2 regions of the Brevibacillus sp. FW306-2-1A-C05A genome follow, and region 1 is predicted to be linked to the other one. Evidence: predicted binding sites of a transcription regulator. Region 1 holds the regulator's gene; the other holds the start of a gene.
What was found. The regulator CtsR, encoded in region 1, represses protease genes until heat stress. The targets are predictions, from matches to a motif close to ATGGTCAATAAAGGTCAAACA.

Region 1 (8,089 bases):
GCTTGGACTCGCGCCAGAGCAAAAATGCATCCTTCTCTCCGGGGGAGGTCTCGGCCTCGGTTCGATGGAAAAAGTTCTCGATGGACTGGAAGCCATCAACCTTCCGCTGAAAACATTTGTCATGACCGGAACCAATGAAAAGCTGTACAAAAAAGTGACGAATAAAACGTACCGTCATGAGGTAGTCCCCCTCAAATTCATTAACAACTTCCATGAGTATTTGGAGGTTGCCGATTTGATCGTCACCAAATCCGGCGGACTGACATCTGCCGAAGTGATGAGCAAGAGGGTGCCCATGATTATTTACAACCCGCTGCCAGGACAGGAAGAGAGAAACAGCCACTTCCTGCTAAACAACGGCTGCGCCGTACACGCCAATTTGTCCGAGCAGCTCATTTACTTTATCGATGAATTGTTGCACAGTCCGTCAAAAGTTGACTACATGCGACGGATGGGGCAAAAAATATCAAAGCCGGATGCCGCCCAGCGCATCGCAGAATTTATTTTGGATGATATGAGTATGCTGCAAGCAACCACTAACGAAAGTTCGTAGAACGGGCTAACAGGAGGAAGCGCATGAGTATGCCGTTTGCCATTTTCTTTGATATGGATGGCACATTGCTGCAGACGGAGAAGTTGTCGACGCCCGCTTTTTTGCGGACATTTGAGCGATTGAGAGAAAAAGGCTTGTGGGCAGGCGAGACGCCAAGCGAGGAAGAGTTGGTCAACGTGCTCGGACTGACTGTCGAGCAGGTCTGGAAAAAGCTTTTGCCAGGCGCAAATGAAGAAGCTGTCCGCGCGGCGGATGCTTTTTTGCTGGAAAACGAAATTGCTTTGCTCAAAGAAAAAGTGACCGATTTGTACTCTGGCGTGAGGGAGACGTTGGAACAGCTCCACGCCAAGGGGATTCCGCTGTTTGTCGCGAGCAACGGACAGAAGGAGTACATTGAAGCCATCTGCCAGGAGTATGCACTCAATCCGTTGCTGACGGATTTGTACTCGGCGGGACGGTTCCGCACGCGCTCCAAAGTGGATCTGGTAGCCAAGCTCATCGCCGACTACCAGGTAGAACAGGCGGTCATGGTAGGCGACCGCCATTCCGATGTAGAGGCAGGAGTAAAAAACGGCCTGTTTACCATCGGATGTGACTTCGGCTTCGCCAAGCCAGGAGAACTGGACGGGGCAAATGTCGTCATTACGCAGTTTCCGCAATTACTGGATCATTTGCCGGCAATCGACACCAAATCGCAAAGACTGACATAAACCATTCCTTTAGAGGAGTGGTTTTTTCTGTATAAAACATAAAACGCTTCGACAATTCATGAGCCGAGACGTGCCGCTTGCCGTCGACAAAACGGTCGTGCCGTTACTGTTTTGGATGGTTTCAAGCGCCCGCCTTTTGCCCACACTAGAAAGTGTATCGATCACTTGCAAGCGCGTCGCAAACCCATTATAATTAAAGTCAAAGATAGTCAAAGTCAGTAGCAAGCACATACACATATGGAATAGGAGGCGATGACTTGCGTAACATCTCGGACATCATTGAACAACACTTAAAAGGCATTTTGACACAAAGTCCCAATGGCTCGATCGAGATCCAGCGTAGTGAGCTTGCCGACTTATTTCAATGTGTGCCGTCTCAAATCAACTACGTCATCAATACGCGATTTACGGTACAAAAAGGGTACATTGTAGAGAGCAAGCGTGGGGGCGGCGGCTATATCCGCATTCGCAAGGTGCAGATTGTGAGCAAGGCGCGATTGCAGGAATTGCTGACCGAAGAGCTGATTGGCGAAAGCATCTCGCAGAGTGTAGGGAACGCGATTGTAGAGAGGCTGCAGGAAGAAGGTTTGGTCAACGCCAAAGAAGCAGCCTTGATGAAAATCGCCACCTCCCGAAATGTTTTGACTCTGGAGTCTGAATTACGGGATCGTTTGCGGGCAAATATATTAAAGCAGATGATTGCGGCTATCTTGTTGAAGTAAATGAAGCATGTGTTAGGGGGTAGGATGTAATGAACTGTGAGGAATGCGGAAAACGACCGGCGACACTGCATTTGACGAAAATCGTCAATGGTGAAAAAACCGAATACCATATTTGTGAGCATTGCGCTTCCGAAAAAGGGGACGTCTTTACCGGATTTCACAACTTCAGCATCAACAATCTCCTGTCAGGACTGTTAAAATTTGATCCCATGCAAAAAAACGGACGCGAGCCTGCGCCCAGCAAGCCGCTCCGCTGCGAAACATGCGGACTCACGTATGCCCAGTTCAGCAAAAGCGGCCGATTTGGCTGCAGCGATTGCTACACCTTCCTGGGTGACCGGCTCGATCCGTTGTTCCGCCGCATTCACGGCAATACGCAGCATAGCGGCAAGGTTCCGGAACGCACAGGCGGGCAGTTGAAAATCCGCAAAGAGCTGGAGCAGCTAAAACGTGCGCTGCAAAACCACGTCGCCAGCGAAGAGTTTGAAAAAGCGGCTGAAATGCGCGACCGAATCCGTGCGCTGGAACAAAAAATCGCTCAATCGTAACAAGGGGAGGTAAGCTGGTCATGTCACAAAAGCAGTTTATGCAAAACCCGTGGAGCAATTGGATGAAAGGAGAAGGTCCTGATTCCGATATCGTCATCAGCACACGGCTGCGCATCGCCCGAAACCTGCGCCAGCACCCTTTTCCGTTATTGGCAACCGACTCGCAAGGCGAGGAAGTCGTCAGAAAGGTAACGGAAGTGAGCGAATCGGAGGCCATGCGCAAGCGCCAGCCGCTGCAGGTTCTCCATATGGACCAGATCAATCCGCTGGAAAAACGGGTGCTGGTGGAAAAGCATCTCATCAGTCCGCACTTGGCGGAGGAATCGAGAAAAGGCGCTGTGCTCCTGAGTCCTGACGAGTCTGTCAGCATTATGGTGAACGAAGAGGACCACATTCGGATTCAGGTGCTGTTGCCAGGGTTTCGTTTGAATGAAGCATGGGAAATAGGAACCAAAATAGATGATATTTTCGAGAAGCATCTGAACTTCGCGTTCGATGAGACGAGAGGCTACCTCACGAGCTGTCCGACCAACGTCGGTACGGGGATTCGCGCCTCTGTCATGCTGCATTTGCCTGCATTGGTGATGACGCAGCAGATCAGCAGAATTTTGCAGGCGATTAATCAAGTTGGTCTGGTCGTTAGAGGAATTTACGGGGAAGGCAGCGAAGCTCTAGGAAACCTGTTCCAGTTGTCTAACCAGGTCACGCTCGGAATGTCGGAAACCGATATTCTCTCCAACCTCTACGGCGTTGCCAGACAGATTATTGAGCAGGAACGCGTAGCACGTACTTATTTGCTGGAGCATACGCGCATATCTTTGGAAGACCGCATTTTCCGTTCTTACGGGATTTTGCTGTATGCGCGCACTGTGGAGTCCAAGGAAGCAGCCCAACGCCTCTCTGACGTCCGCCTCGGCATTGACCTTGGCATCATCCCGGGGGTATCGCCTCTGGTGATGAACGAGCTGCTGGTGACGACTCAGCCGGGCTTCCTGCAGCAGCATGCAGGACAAAAGCTGACGCCAGACCAGCGCGACGAGCGAAGGGCACGGTTGATTCGGGAGAGGCTCAGTGCGACAGGACCAGCATGATTGGCAAAACATAAGGCATCAACAGAAGTGAACCTATAGAGAAAAACACGGTTATACGGAGGTGTACGATATGATGTTTGGACGTTTTACAGAACGAGCACAAAAAGTACTGGCGCTTGCCCTGGAAGAGGCAGTGCGTCTCGGTCACAAAGATATCGGGACGGAGCATGTACTGCTGGGACTGATTCGAGAAGGCGAAGGGATTGCTGCCAAGGCTTTGCAATCGCTCGGACTTGGACTCGATAAAATCCAGAGCGAAGTGGAGTCGTTGATCGGACGCGGAACAGAGCAGTCCGGTAGTAATTACACACCAAACTATACACCTCGCGCCAAAAAAGTAATTGAACTGTCCATGGACGAAGCGCGCAAACTGGGTCATACCTATGTGGGCACAGAGCACATCCTGCTCGGGCTGATCCGCGAAGGCGAAGGCATCGCCGCAAGAATCATGAACAACCTCGGCGTCAGCTTGAACAAGGCGCGTCAGCAAGTGCTGCAGCTTTTGGGCAGCTCGGAAATGATGGCGTCGCATCAGCCTTCCGGCGGCAATCCTGCGGCGAATACGCCTACGCTGGACGGATTGGCTCGCGACCTGACGGCAATCGCACGCGATGGCGGACTGGACCCTGTGATCGGCCGTCAAAAAGAAATCGAGCGTGTAATTCAAGTATTGAGCCGGCGCACCAAAAACAACCCGGTACTGATCGGGGAGCCTGGTGTGGGGAAAACGGCCATCGCAGAAGGTCTCGCGCAAAAAATCGTCAACAACGAAATTCCGGAGACGCTGCGTGACAAGCGCGTCATGACGCTCGACATGGGAACCGTTGTGGCGGGCACCAAATATCGCGGAGAATTCGAAGACCGCCTGAAAAAAATTATGGATGAAATCCGCCAGGCAGGAAACATCATCCTGTTCATTGACGAGCTGCATACACTCATCGGCGCAGGCGGTGCGGAAGGCGCGATTGACGCCTCCAACATCCTCAAGCCGGCTCTCGCTCGCGGCGAGCTGCAATGCGTCGGGGCAACCACGCTCGATGAATACCGCAAATACATCGAAAAAGACGCTGCGCTGGAGCGCCGTTTCCAACCGATTCAGGTGGATGAGCCGACGGCAGAGGACGCGATTCGCATCCTGCATGGCTTGCGTGACCGTTACGAAGCCCACCACCGTGTAAAAATTACCGATGAAGCCATCGAGCAGGCAGTGAAGCTGTCTGACCGTTACATTACCGACCGTTTCCTCCCGGACAAGGCGATTGACCTCGTCGACGAGGCAGCGTCCAAGGTGCGCCTGCAATCGTTCACGGTTCCGCCAAACCTCAAAGAGCTGGAAGGCCGTCTGGAAGAGGTGCGCAAGGAAAAAGACGCGGCTGTGCAATCGCAGGAGTTTGAAGAGGCGGCGGCCCTGCGCGATCAGGAACAGAAGCTTCGCGAAGAACTGGACAAAACGAAAAAAGACTGGAAAGAACGCCAAGGCCAGTTGAACATGGAAGTGACGCCAGAGGATATCGCGACTGTCGTCGCTAGCTGGACGGGAATCCCTGTTCTGAAGCTGAAGGAAGAGGAAACAGAGCGCCTCCTGAAAATGGAAGAGATTTTGCACGATCGCGTCATCGGTCAGGACGAAGCGGTCAAATCCATCTCCCGCGCGATTCGCCGTGCCCGTGCCGGTCTGAAAGACCCGAAACGCCCAATCGGCTCGTTTATTTTCCTCGGCCCGACAGGCGTGGGGAAAACCGAACTGGCCCGTGCCGTGGCAGAGACGCTGTTTGGAGACGAGGACGCCATGATCCGCGTCGACATGTCCGAGTACATGGAGAAACACTCCACTGCCCGTCTGGTAGGGGCTCCTCCAGGGTATGTCGGCTTTGACGAAGGCGGCCAGTTGACGGAAAAAGTGCGCCGCAAGCCGTACTCCGTCATCCTGCTGGATGAGATCGAGAAGGCGCATCCGGATGTTTTCAACATTTTGCTCCAGGTGCTCGATGACGGCCGATTGACGGACTCCAAGGGCCGTACCGTAGATTTCCGCAACACCGTCGTCATCATGACCTCCAACGTCGGAGCCAGCATGATTAAGAAAAACACGACACTCGGTTTCACCACCAACGATACCGAGAAAAAATATCAGGATATGAAGGACAAAGTCATGGATGAGCTGAAAAAGAGCTTCCGTCCGGAGTTCCTGAACCGCATCGACGAAGTCATCGTGTTCCACTCCTTGGAGCAGGAGCATATCGAGCAAATCGTATCGCTGATGACCGACGAGCTGCGCAAGCGTTTGAAAGAACAAAGCATTGATTTCCAATTGACGGAAGATGCCAAAAAGCTGCTGGCAAAAGAAGGCTTCGATCCAGCGTACGGGGCGCGCCCGCTGCGTCGTGCCATTCAGCGCCATATCGAAGACAAATTGTCGGAAGAACTGCTCAAGGGCAACATCAGCAAGGGCGACACAGTCAACATCGAGGCCGAAGAAGGCAAACTGGTCGTCAAACGACTGGAAAAAACAAAATCGTAAGCTGGGCGAAAAGCATCATGAAGAATGCCTCCTGTTTTGGGAGGTATTCTTTTTTTGGCTGCACAACTATGATAAAAGTAGAGAAGAAAATCCAAGTGAGGGTAGCGATTATGGCAAAGTATAAAACGAAATACGCGTGTCAAGAATGTGGCTATGAATCGCCAAAATGGATGGGAAAATGCCCGGGCTGCAATAGCTGGAATACATTGGTGGAAGAAGTGACAGTCAAGGCGGCGCACCGCCACGAAGGGCTGAGCGGCGGCACGCGCCAGTCGGCTATCCCTTTGACGCAGGTAGCCAGCGAAGAAGAGCCGCGCATGGATACGACCATTGGCGAGTTGAACCGCGTGCTCGGGGGAGGGCTTGTCCCAGGCTCGCTCATCCTGGTCGGCGGCGATCCGGGTATCGGCAAGTCCACACTGCTGTTGCAGACCTCTTTTGCTCTGGCTCATCAGGGGGCCAAAGTGCTGTACGTATCCGGGGAGGAGTCCGCGAAGCAGATCAAGCTGCGCGCAGACCGGCTGCATATGCAGACGCCCCCGATGTTTGTATTGGCAGAAAATGATTTGGATTTGATCGAACAGCATATTAATCAAGTAGACCCTCATGTGTTGATTATCGACTCGATCCAGACCGTGTTCCATCCCGCTGTTCAGTCTGCGGCCGGAAGCGTCGCGCAGGTACGCGAGGCGACAGCCCAGTTGATGCGGATTGCCAAGGGCAAAGGAATCTGTACTTTTATTGTCGGCCACGTGACCAAAGAAGGCTCGATCGCAGGTCCTCGTATGCTTGAACATATGGTGGACGCAGTTCTCTATTTTGAAGGCGAGCGCCACAATACGTTCCGGATTTTGCGCGCTGTCAAAAACCGTTTTGGTTCGACAAACGAGATCGGTATTTTCGAGATGAAGGATCGCGGTCTGGAAGAGGTCGCAAACCCTTCCGAGATTTTTCTGGCTGAGCGTCCCTTCGGCGTGGCTGGCTCCACCGTCGTAGCCAGCATGGAAGGCACCCGTCCAGTCCTGGTGGAGCTTCAGGCACTCGTGGCACCGACCAGCTTCGTTACGCCCCGGAGAATGGCTACAGGCGTCGATCACCAGCGTGTGGCGATGATTATGGCTGTTTTGGAAAAGCGCATGGGCATGATGCTGCAAAATCAGGACGCGTATGTCAACGTGGCCGGGGGCGTCCGCCTGGATGAGCCTGCTGTCGATTTGGCGATCGCCGTCAGCATCGCCAGCAGCTTTCGCGACCATGCCACCAATCCGCACGACGTCGTGATCGGGGAGATTGGCCTGACAGGAGAGGTGCGGGGCGTATCGCGCATTGAACAGCGCGTGCGGGAAGCGCACAAGCTCGGCTTCAAACGCGTGATTATACCGGAGAAAAACATTCGCGGCCTGGATGCGCCAGACGACATTCAGGTGATCGGCGTCAGCAATATTGCAGATGCTTTGAACGAGGTGATAAGGAGGTAAGGGCGGAATATGCAGGAGAACACGAAAAGAACTCCGCAGTTCGGCGATGTGCTTCGTTTGGTCGCACCAGGGACGCAGCTTCGCGAAGGGCTTGAAAATGTTTTGCGCGCCAAAACCGGCAGCCTGATCGTCGACGGCGGTTTTTCCATCAATTGCGACTTTTCTCCTGCCCATTTGTATGAATTGGCGAAGATGGATGGGGCGATTATAGTAAGTGAAGATGCCAAACGAATCTTGTACGCCAATACCCAACTGTTTCCGCCTGCTTCCATCCACACCAGCGAGACAGGTACTCGGCACCGGACTGCGCAACGGACAGCGATCCACACGAGCTACCTGGTCATCGCCATATCCCGGCGGGGTAATGTCATCACCTTGTACCAAGGAAATTTCCGCTATGTGCTCAATGAGATCAGCGTTATTCTCGCCAAGGCTAACCAGGCAGTATCCACCCTGGAAAAATACA
Region 2 (8,089 bases), on a different contig from region 1:
TCTCCTCAATCGTTGCATATGCAACTGTTCTTCTTGCTTTCATAGTAATGTGGCGCCAATCGTGCTACAATGCAAAAAAAGCCGATCTGTACCGATACACAATCTCGCAAGCCTCGCCTACCAGGACGGAGACAAGCTGCCCTCCATCCGCGAGCTGTCTGCCCGGTATCAATGCAGCAAAAGCACTGTCATTTCGGCTTTGAACGAACTGGAAAAGCGTCACCTCATCTACTCGGTAGACCGCAGCGGCTTTTACGTCGTGAAATAAGAGCGGGAAGCCGAGCAAAAGGATACAGACATCATCGACTTTGCCACCTCTGCCCCTGATCCGGACGTGTTTCCCTATCTCGACTTCCAGCACTGTATCAATAAAGCGATTGAGACGTACCGCAACGATCTGTTTCTGTACGGCACTCCCAAAGGCTTGCCGACGCTGATCCCCGTGATCGCCAGGCACCTCGCGAACCATCAGGTGTTTGCCAAGCCTGCGAACATGTTCATCACGGCAGGCGTTCAGCAGGCGCTGTCCATCTTGTGTACGATCCCGTTTCCGAACGGCCGGGAAACCGTGCTGATCGAGCAGCCAAGCTACCACCTGTTTATCGAATATGTGCAGTTACACAAGCTTCCGGTAAAAGGCATCCGGCGAACGGCGCAAGGGATTGATCTGGACGAGTTGGAACGACTGTTTCGTACAGAAAAGATCAAATTTTTTTACACGATGCCGCGCTTCCACAGCCCGCTCGGAACGACGTACAGCCGCAAAGAAAAACAGCGGATTGCCGAGCTGGCGCAGCAATACGACGTCTACATCGTGGAAGACGACCATATGGCGGATCTGGAGCACGACAGCAAGGCAGACCCGCTGTTCGCCTACGACCGCTTCGGCCGCACGATTTATTTGAAAAGCTATTCCAAGATTCCCAGAGAAAATATATTGAAGCTAGACGTATCCAACGTCAAGGAAGAAGCGGTTGAAAAAGGAATCAATCAGTTGATGGCGGTATTGCATGCGATGCGGTTATAATGAAGAAAGGTAAAAATCCGGCGCGAGCTTGATTGGCGGTTCGCAACATGACTCTACCCATTTTTTCCGCCGCAGCAGGCGGATTTTGAGAGATGGACAAAGGAGAATGAAATGGTTCAGAACGTTTTAGATTTTTTGATGGAATACGGCATTTGGGGAGTCGTCATCCATTCTTTTGCAGACGCCATCATCTTCCCCGTTCCCGTGTTCTTTCTGCAGGTTTCATTAAGCCTGATCGATCCATCCTCGGCTTTATGGATTGCTACGGCAGGATATATCGCCTGTCTGCTTGGAACACCAGTCGGTTACTATCTCGGCAAACTCTTGGGTCACTCTGTCCTGTACAAACTGCTCAAAAAAGAATGGATTGACTCGGCGACGGAGATGTTTCAAAAACGGGGCGAAGTCGCCATTTTTGTCGGCTCGTTTACGCCGATCCCGTTCAAAGTGTTTACGATCTTGTCCGGCTGTCTGAACTACCCGCTCTGGAAGCTGATTGGCTACGCGGCCATCGGAAGGGCTGTCAAATTTTACGTCGTCGGCTTCCTGTTTTATTATTATGGGCGGATGGCGGAAAACATGGTCGGTCATGTCTCCTTGTACGTGTTTTTGCTGATGATCCCGATTTTGTTGATAGGACTCCTGGTGCGAAAAATTCGGGCAAAAAGACAACTGCTGCATACGGTGAACAAGCAAGCGGGAAATGACTGAATCGTCCTCAAGCAAAAAAGAACCCCCCCGGCAAAAGAGGCCACTGAAAAAGTCTTTACTTATAAAGAAGGTACAGTCCCCTCATTTTTGAGGCGGCTGTACCTTTTTCTATGTATACTTAAAGCATCACGGCGAAAGGGTTGAAGCCCCATGTTCCAGCCACAGATCTCATTTGCGTTTAGTCCCTACACCGCACTCTATGACCTTGTTGTCCCTAAAGATAACATGTTGCGCCAAATCAATGAACTTGTGGATTTCTCCTTTATATATGACGAATAAAAGGGAAATGCAGTAACAAAAAAGCGACACCTGCCAGGAAAAACGGAACAGGTGTCGCTTATTTTTTTACAAAAATCTCAAGTCACCGGCAAAACCTAAGTTCTTCAGTGGCCTCGGCAAAAGGGGTTCTTCTCGGTTCGGGACCTGCCGTCTGGCGGGTCTTTATGCTTTTTTCACGCGAATGCGGTCTTCCTCGACATCGACTACGATCGAGCGCACATCCGCTTCCTCCATCACCAGGTCGGCGATGCCGTCCTCTACGTACTGCGAAATGACACGGCGCAGCGGACGCGCCCCGAATGCGGGGTTGTAGCCCAGCTCTGCCAGCTTTTCCTTGGCGGCGTCTGTAACGGCAAGCTCCATGCCTTGCTCTTTCAGATTTGCCATGACATCTTGCAGCAGCAGCTCGACGATTTTGACCAGATCGTGTTTTTCCAGATGAGCGAAAGAAATGATCGAGTCGAAGCGGTTCAAAAATTCCGGCTTGAAGTACGCGCCCAGCGAGTCGAGCACGGTGCCAGGCTTAGGCGACTCTGCTCCGAAGCCGACGGAGATTTTGCGCTCGGTCACACCCGCGTTGCTCGTCGCGATAATGACGGTTTCCTTGAAGTTCACGGTGCGGCCCTGGCTGTCTGTCAAGCGGCCGTCCTCCAAAATTTGCAGGAACATGTGCATGACGTCAGGGTGTGCCTTTTCAATCTCATCGAGCAAAATGATGCTGTACGGGTTGCGGCGCACGCGCTCGGTCAACTGCCCTGCTTCCTCGTGGCCCACATACCCTGGTGGCGAACCGATCAGCTTGGAGACGGAATGCTTCTCCATGTACTCGCTCATGTCGAGACGGATCATCGAATCGCGCGTACCGAACAGCTCCTCGGCGAGCGCCTTGGACAGCTCGGTTTTCCCTACGCCAGTCGGCCCGACGAACAGGAAAGAGGCAATCGGTCTGTTTTTCGGCTTCAGTCCGGCGCGGCTGCGGCGAATCGCCTTGGCGACCTGTTTGACGGCTTCGGACTGGCCGATCACTTTGGCTTCGAGATGCGCCGCCAAATTTTTCATCCGCTCTTGCTCGTCGCTTTGCAGCTTGCGGACCGGAATGCCTGTCTTTTGCTCGATCATCTCCTGAATGTCTGCCACTTCGACCTGCACGCGATTGGCCGCTCCATCCAGTTGATCGAGCTTGGCGAGAATTTCTGCTTCCTCGTCGCGCAGGCGGGCTGCTTGCTCGTAGTTTTCTTGCTCGGTCGCGGCTTTTTTCTCCTGGTTGATTTGCGCCAGCCGCTCATGCAGGTGGGCGGTGTCTGCCCCGGACGAACGCAGGTTCAGGCGCGAGCCCGCTTCATCCATCAGGTCAATCGCCTTGTCAGGCAGGAAACGGTCCTGAATGTAGCGGTGCGAGTATTCCACGCAAGCCCGGATCACGTCGTCGGAGTAGGAGACTTGGTGGAACGCCTCGTACTTCGGACGCAGCCCTTGCAAAATTTCGATGGCGGCTTCCACTGTTGGCTCTTTGACCATCACTGGCTGCAGGCGGCGCTCCAGCGCAGCGTCTTTTTCGATGATGCGGTACTCTTTCAATGTGGTAGCCCCGATCAACTGCAGCTCGCCGCGCGCCAGGGCAGGCTTGAGGATGTTGCCTGCGTCCATGGAGCCTTCCGCAGAGCCAGCGCCTACCAGCAGGTGAATTTCATCGACGAACAAAATGACGTTTTTACGCGCTTGCAGCTCGGCGATGACTTGCTTCATCTTTTCCTCGAACTGCCCGCGAATCCCTGTGCCCGCTACCAGCGAAGCGACGTCCAGCACGTACACCTGCTTGTTTTTCAGCTTGGCAGGCACTTGCCCTTCGGTAATGCGCAGCGCCAGTCCTTCCGCAATCGCCGTCTTCCCTACCCCTGGCTCCCCGATCAGAACCGGGTTGTTTTTGTTGCGGCGGTTCAAAATCTCGATGACGCGCTCGATTTCCTGGTCGCGTCCGATCACCGGATCGATCAGCCCGGCGCGCGCCGCATCGTTCAAATTGCGGCCCAGTTCGTCGAGAATGCCGCCGCGGTCCGGTGCTTGCGGCTCTTGCGCTTTAGGCTTGCCGCCCTTCGCTTGCGCCTGGGCGAAGCCTTGCAGGAACTCGTCCAGAGCGGAGAAGGAGGAAAACGGAGTGAAGCCCATGCCCATGCCGATTCCCATTTTGCTGCCCAGCTTGGCGTGGCATTCCTTGCAAAGCTGGTAGGCTTGCCGGTTGTTTTGCACTTGTATATGAACGGAAACAGTTGCTTGTCGTTGTTTGCAGATTTCGCATTGCATGTTTTCATACCCCCAAAATGTTTATTTTGGAATGTTGACGTGCACGTTTTGATTCCCGGAAGGTTCAGTGTCGTTTGACCTTCTCTGACCTTCGATGACTTTATTATAGTTTGACCTTCTTTGACTTTCAAGAGGGTTTCTTTGGATTTTGCACATAAGCTTGGGAAAAGCTAAGCAGGACGCAGGTTCGCTATTGCCTCGCCGCCTCGCCGAAAAACCCTTCCTATAATGATCTTGAGATTCGTAAAAGTCAGGGGGCTTTCACTTGAACACACTCGCGTATGGACTCCTGGGGCTGGTCGCCCGCACGCCCAGTTCTGGCTACGATTTGATGCTCCAGCTTCAACCATTTTGGCAGGCCAAGCACAGCCAGATTTACCCGCTGCTGGCCAAGCTGGAACAGGAGGGCTACCTGGAGTTCACTCGCATCCACCAGACGGATCGTCCTGATAAAAAAGTGTATTCGATTACAGAAAAAGGGCAGATCGCGCTGCAAGTCTGGCTCAGTGAGCCGGCAGCAGAGCCTGTCGTCCGGGACGAGCTGGTCCTGAAAACGTACTGCCTCGGGCTCGCTGATGAAAATGCCGCTGCGACGATGTTTGTCGAGCGCATCCAGCAATGCCGCGAGCATCTGGACATGTACGAGCACTACATTCAGGAGTACCAGGCTGATGCTGTCGACCATCCCCACCCGCCCGACCACCCGGACCATCCGGCGTTTGGCGAGTACATTTTGCTCTCGTGGGGAGCGCGGCGGATGAAAGAAGACATCGCCTGGTGCGAATGGGTTCTGGAGCTGTTGCAAAAGCGCGGATAACGAACAAGGAAAAGCAAAAAGCAAACGAGCCTTTGGAACTGTTCGCTCCAAAAACCGTTTGCTTTTTCGTTTGGTCTGCATGAATTGTGGTTTCCTTAAAACGCGTGCGCCTCTACTTCCGCAAGCGTCGGGAGGGACGGCTGCGCCCCGCGTCTGGTCACGACGATCGCCGCCACTCTGCTGGCGAATGCCGCCGCTTCTGCTTCCGGCATCCCTTTGGCGATCCCGACGGCAAAAGCCGCGGTAAACGAATCGCCAGCCGCCGTCGTGTCCACAGGCTCTACCCGGCAAGCAGGGACGTGCGTCGCCCCGTCTGGGGTCACCAGCAGAGCGCCTTTTTCGCCCAGCGTCACGATAACCCGCTTGGGCCCGCTTGCCAAGAGCTTTTTCGCCGCCGCCTCGACTTCTGAAAGCGTAGCAGTCGGCATGCCGCTCAAGCTCGCAAGCTCTGTCTCGTTTGGCGTCAACGTGTGGACGTACTGCAGCAGCTCAGGTGACAGCGCCTGCGCCGGAGCCGGATTCAAAATAACCAGCTTGCCGAGTCCGGACCCCTTTTTCACGACGTACTCCACTACGGGAAGCGGAATTTCCAGTTGCAGCAGCACGACGTCGCTCTCCACAAGAATGGACAGGTTCTGCTCGATGTGCTCCACGCTCATTTGCGCATTGGCTCCCGGGACGAGCACAATGTTGTTTTCCCCGTCATCGCTCACATTGATAAAAGCCATGCCCGTCGTCCCCGAGCGTTTGATTCCTTCCACGTGAACGCGCGCCTCTGTCAAGCTGTTCAGCATCTTGCTCCCGTTCTCGTCTTCGCCCACCATCCCGATCATGGAAACGTGTGCGCCGAGACGCGCGGCGGCCACTGCCTGATTGGCCCCTTTGCCGCCTGGAATCAGCCGGAAGTCATGACTGGAAATCGTTTCTCCTGCCTTGGGCAGATGGTGGACGTGGGAGACGAGATCCATATTGATGCTTCCTACTACTGCGATTTTCACAACGTGCTACCTCCCCTGTCTCTTCGTGCTCGCTTTTTCCCCACCCATGATAACATCACCATTTGCTGGCTTCAATAAAGACCGCCAGTAGCCCATTTACGCGCTGGTGCGTCGTTGCAAACGTTGTCGGTATCCTGGCCGCTTCTAGTGCAGCGTCGGCCACACGTTTTCGTCATGTTCGTCCAGCACCGCCTCAATCTGGTCACCCTTGAGCACGGCGATGTAGCCGCACGGCAGCGCCAACGCCTGCAAAAGAGAGGGACGGCGTTTTAGCAGTTGGAAAATGTAGTACGATTCCAGCCCGTCGCTGTCCACCTCGCCCTGTACAGGCCCGAGATACCAGCCGGAGTCGCCTGCTTCTGCTTGTTCGGCGCGCTGCAAATAGACGTGCTCCTCTTCTAGCGCCCCTTTTGCCACCACGATCTTGTCCTGGAACAGCGCGGTTTCTCCTGCGAGCTGCAACGTTTGCAGACAGTGGTTTTGCGCCATCTGGACGTAGAGGGACACGGACAAGTCGCGGTTTGTTTCTGTAAACGGATTCGTGTCGTAGTCCGGTGCGACAATTTCCATTTGTCCTTCGTGTCCCTCTCGTTCATTGACAATTAAAATTGTCCAGCCTACTTGAATTTTCGCGCCGTTTCGCAGCGGCCCGCTCTCGTTTTCCACATCCGCAAACAGATCGAGCAAAAAATCGGCCTGCTTTGCCAGAAACTCCCGGCAGGTCACGACGAAGGTTCTGTTGCCGATCTGTTTGGTGCGTTGACAGAGGGGCGACTGCTCTTTGATCGGGGAGTCGCTATGGCTCATCGGTACCATCCTTTCTCATTCGCCCGCTTGGGCCGACAAAATCGTTGCTGGAGCGGAATTGGTTGACTCGTTGGCAATAGGGTACCACGAATGCCCAGGCAGCGCAGCCTTTTCCCCCTGGGACCAAAGCAGGAAAAAAGCTGCCCGGTAGCGTCTGCCTTCCGAAAAAAAGAAGAGGGATGCTTCCTGCTGTCCTGCTTTTTTTAGCACGCACAGCGGAGCCATCCCTCTCAAGACGCATTGTCGCTCTTCATTTCCCGAGGTTGCGGGCGTTTATTTTTGCGTGAACGGCGCTGCCAGCAGTTGCGCCAGCTTGCTTGCATTCGGCTCGACCATGCAACTGAAGTGGTTTCCTGCGATCGTCGTCACTTCCAGCTCGCCCAGGCACACATCTTGCCAGAATGCGAGAGTCGTATCATCCGTGCGCGGCAGGAACAAGAACGGCTCGCTCGCCAACAGGAAGCGGATGTCGCCCATGTACGGCAGCGGCGTATAACGGGCGGCCTTGAAGCTTTGGCGGAACACCTGGCACAAGCCTTCCGCCATCTCGATCGGCATCTCTTCCCCGGTTGCCTTGGCTTTCGCGCAGACGTAAGCCGCGAAGCGCTCCCGTTTGCTGACAGCCGCCATGTTGCGGAACAGCTCTCCGACCCGATCCAGCCCCGCGTCTCCGCCGATGGTCACGGCGGCGCCTTGCGGGATGCAGTCCCCATGCTGTTCAACCAGCTTCATGACGCCGCGCGCCAGGTCATTTTCATCGACCTGCCCAAAGCCTGCCTGCGCCAGCGTGATGTTCAGGTTGGGCACAAACAGCGTTTCGACGAGCAGATCGTCATCCACTTCGGTGAAGATCGGCGGAATGTCGATCAGCACGAGATCGACGACCTGAATCCCTCGCTCCATCAGTCGTCTGGCGACCTCGACGGCAATCAGGCCGCCGAGGGAGTAGCCGATCAACTGCATTTCGCTGTGGCCGCCTGCCAGCAGGCATTCGGCGTAGTCGTCAGCCACAGTCTCGATCAGCTCGGACGGCTCCAGTGAGCAGTATTTTTCCATATCGGCAATTGCCACCCCTACGATGCTGCCCGTTTTTTGCGCTTGGAGGTGCGAAAGCAGAGGCCGGAAAATGTCCATCGTGCCCAAAACGGC

Region 2: the regulator CtsR is predicted to act here: its motif matches at 4,390-4,410, upstream of AC3WJN_RS16900 (ATP-dependent Clp protease ATP-binding subunit).

The regions. Positions count from the first base shown of each region.
Region 1 is NZ_JBYSWV010000030.1:54,929-63,017, reverse strand. Features, by position in the region: gene AC3WJN_RS17540 (MGDG synthase family glycosyltransferase) at 1-553, shown strand, start outside; gene AC3WJN_RS17535 (HAD family hydrolase) at 577-1,263, shown strand; gene AC3WJN_RS17530 (CtsR family transcriptional regulator) at 1,521-1,985, shown strand; gene mcsA (protein-arginine kinase activator protein McsA) at 2,015-2,533, shown strand; gene mcsB (protein-arginine kinase McsB) at 2,554-3,624, shown strand; gene AC3WJN_RS17515 (ATP-dependent Clp protease ATP-binding subunit) at 3,695-6,145, shown strand; gene radA (DNA repair protein RadA) at 6,256-7,623, shown strand; partial or broken gene disA (DNA integrity scanning diadenylate cyclase DisA) at 7,633-8,089, shown strand, end outside.
Region 2 is NZ_JBYSWV010000029.1:9,873-17,961, forward strand. Features, by position in the region: partial or broken gene AC3WJN_RS16890 (aminotransferase-like domain-containing protein) at 62-922, shown strand; gene AC3WJN_RS16895 (YqaA family protein) at 1,139-1,738, shown strand; gene AC3WJN_RS16900 (ATP-dependent Clp protease ATP-binding subunit) at 2,180-4,318, opposite strand; gene AC3WJN_RS16905 (PadR family transcriptional regulator) at 4,584-5,135, shown strand; gene rbsK (ribokinase) at 5,231-6,133, opposite strand; gene AC3WJN_RS16915 (immunity protein Imm33 domain-containing protein) at 6,278-6,940, opposite strand; gene AC3WJN_RS16920 (thioesterase domain-containing protein) at 7,214-8,089, opposite strand, start outside.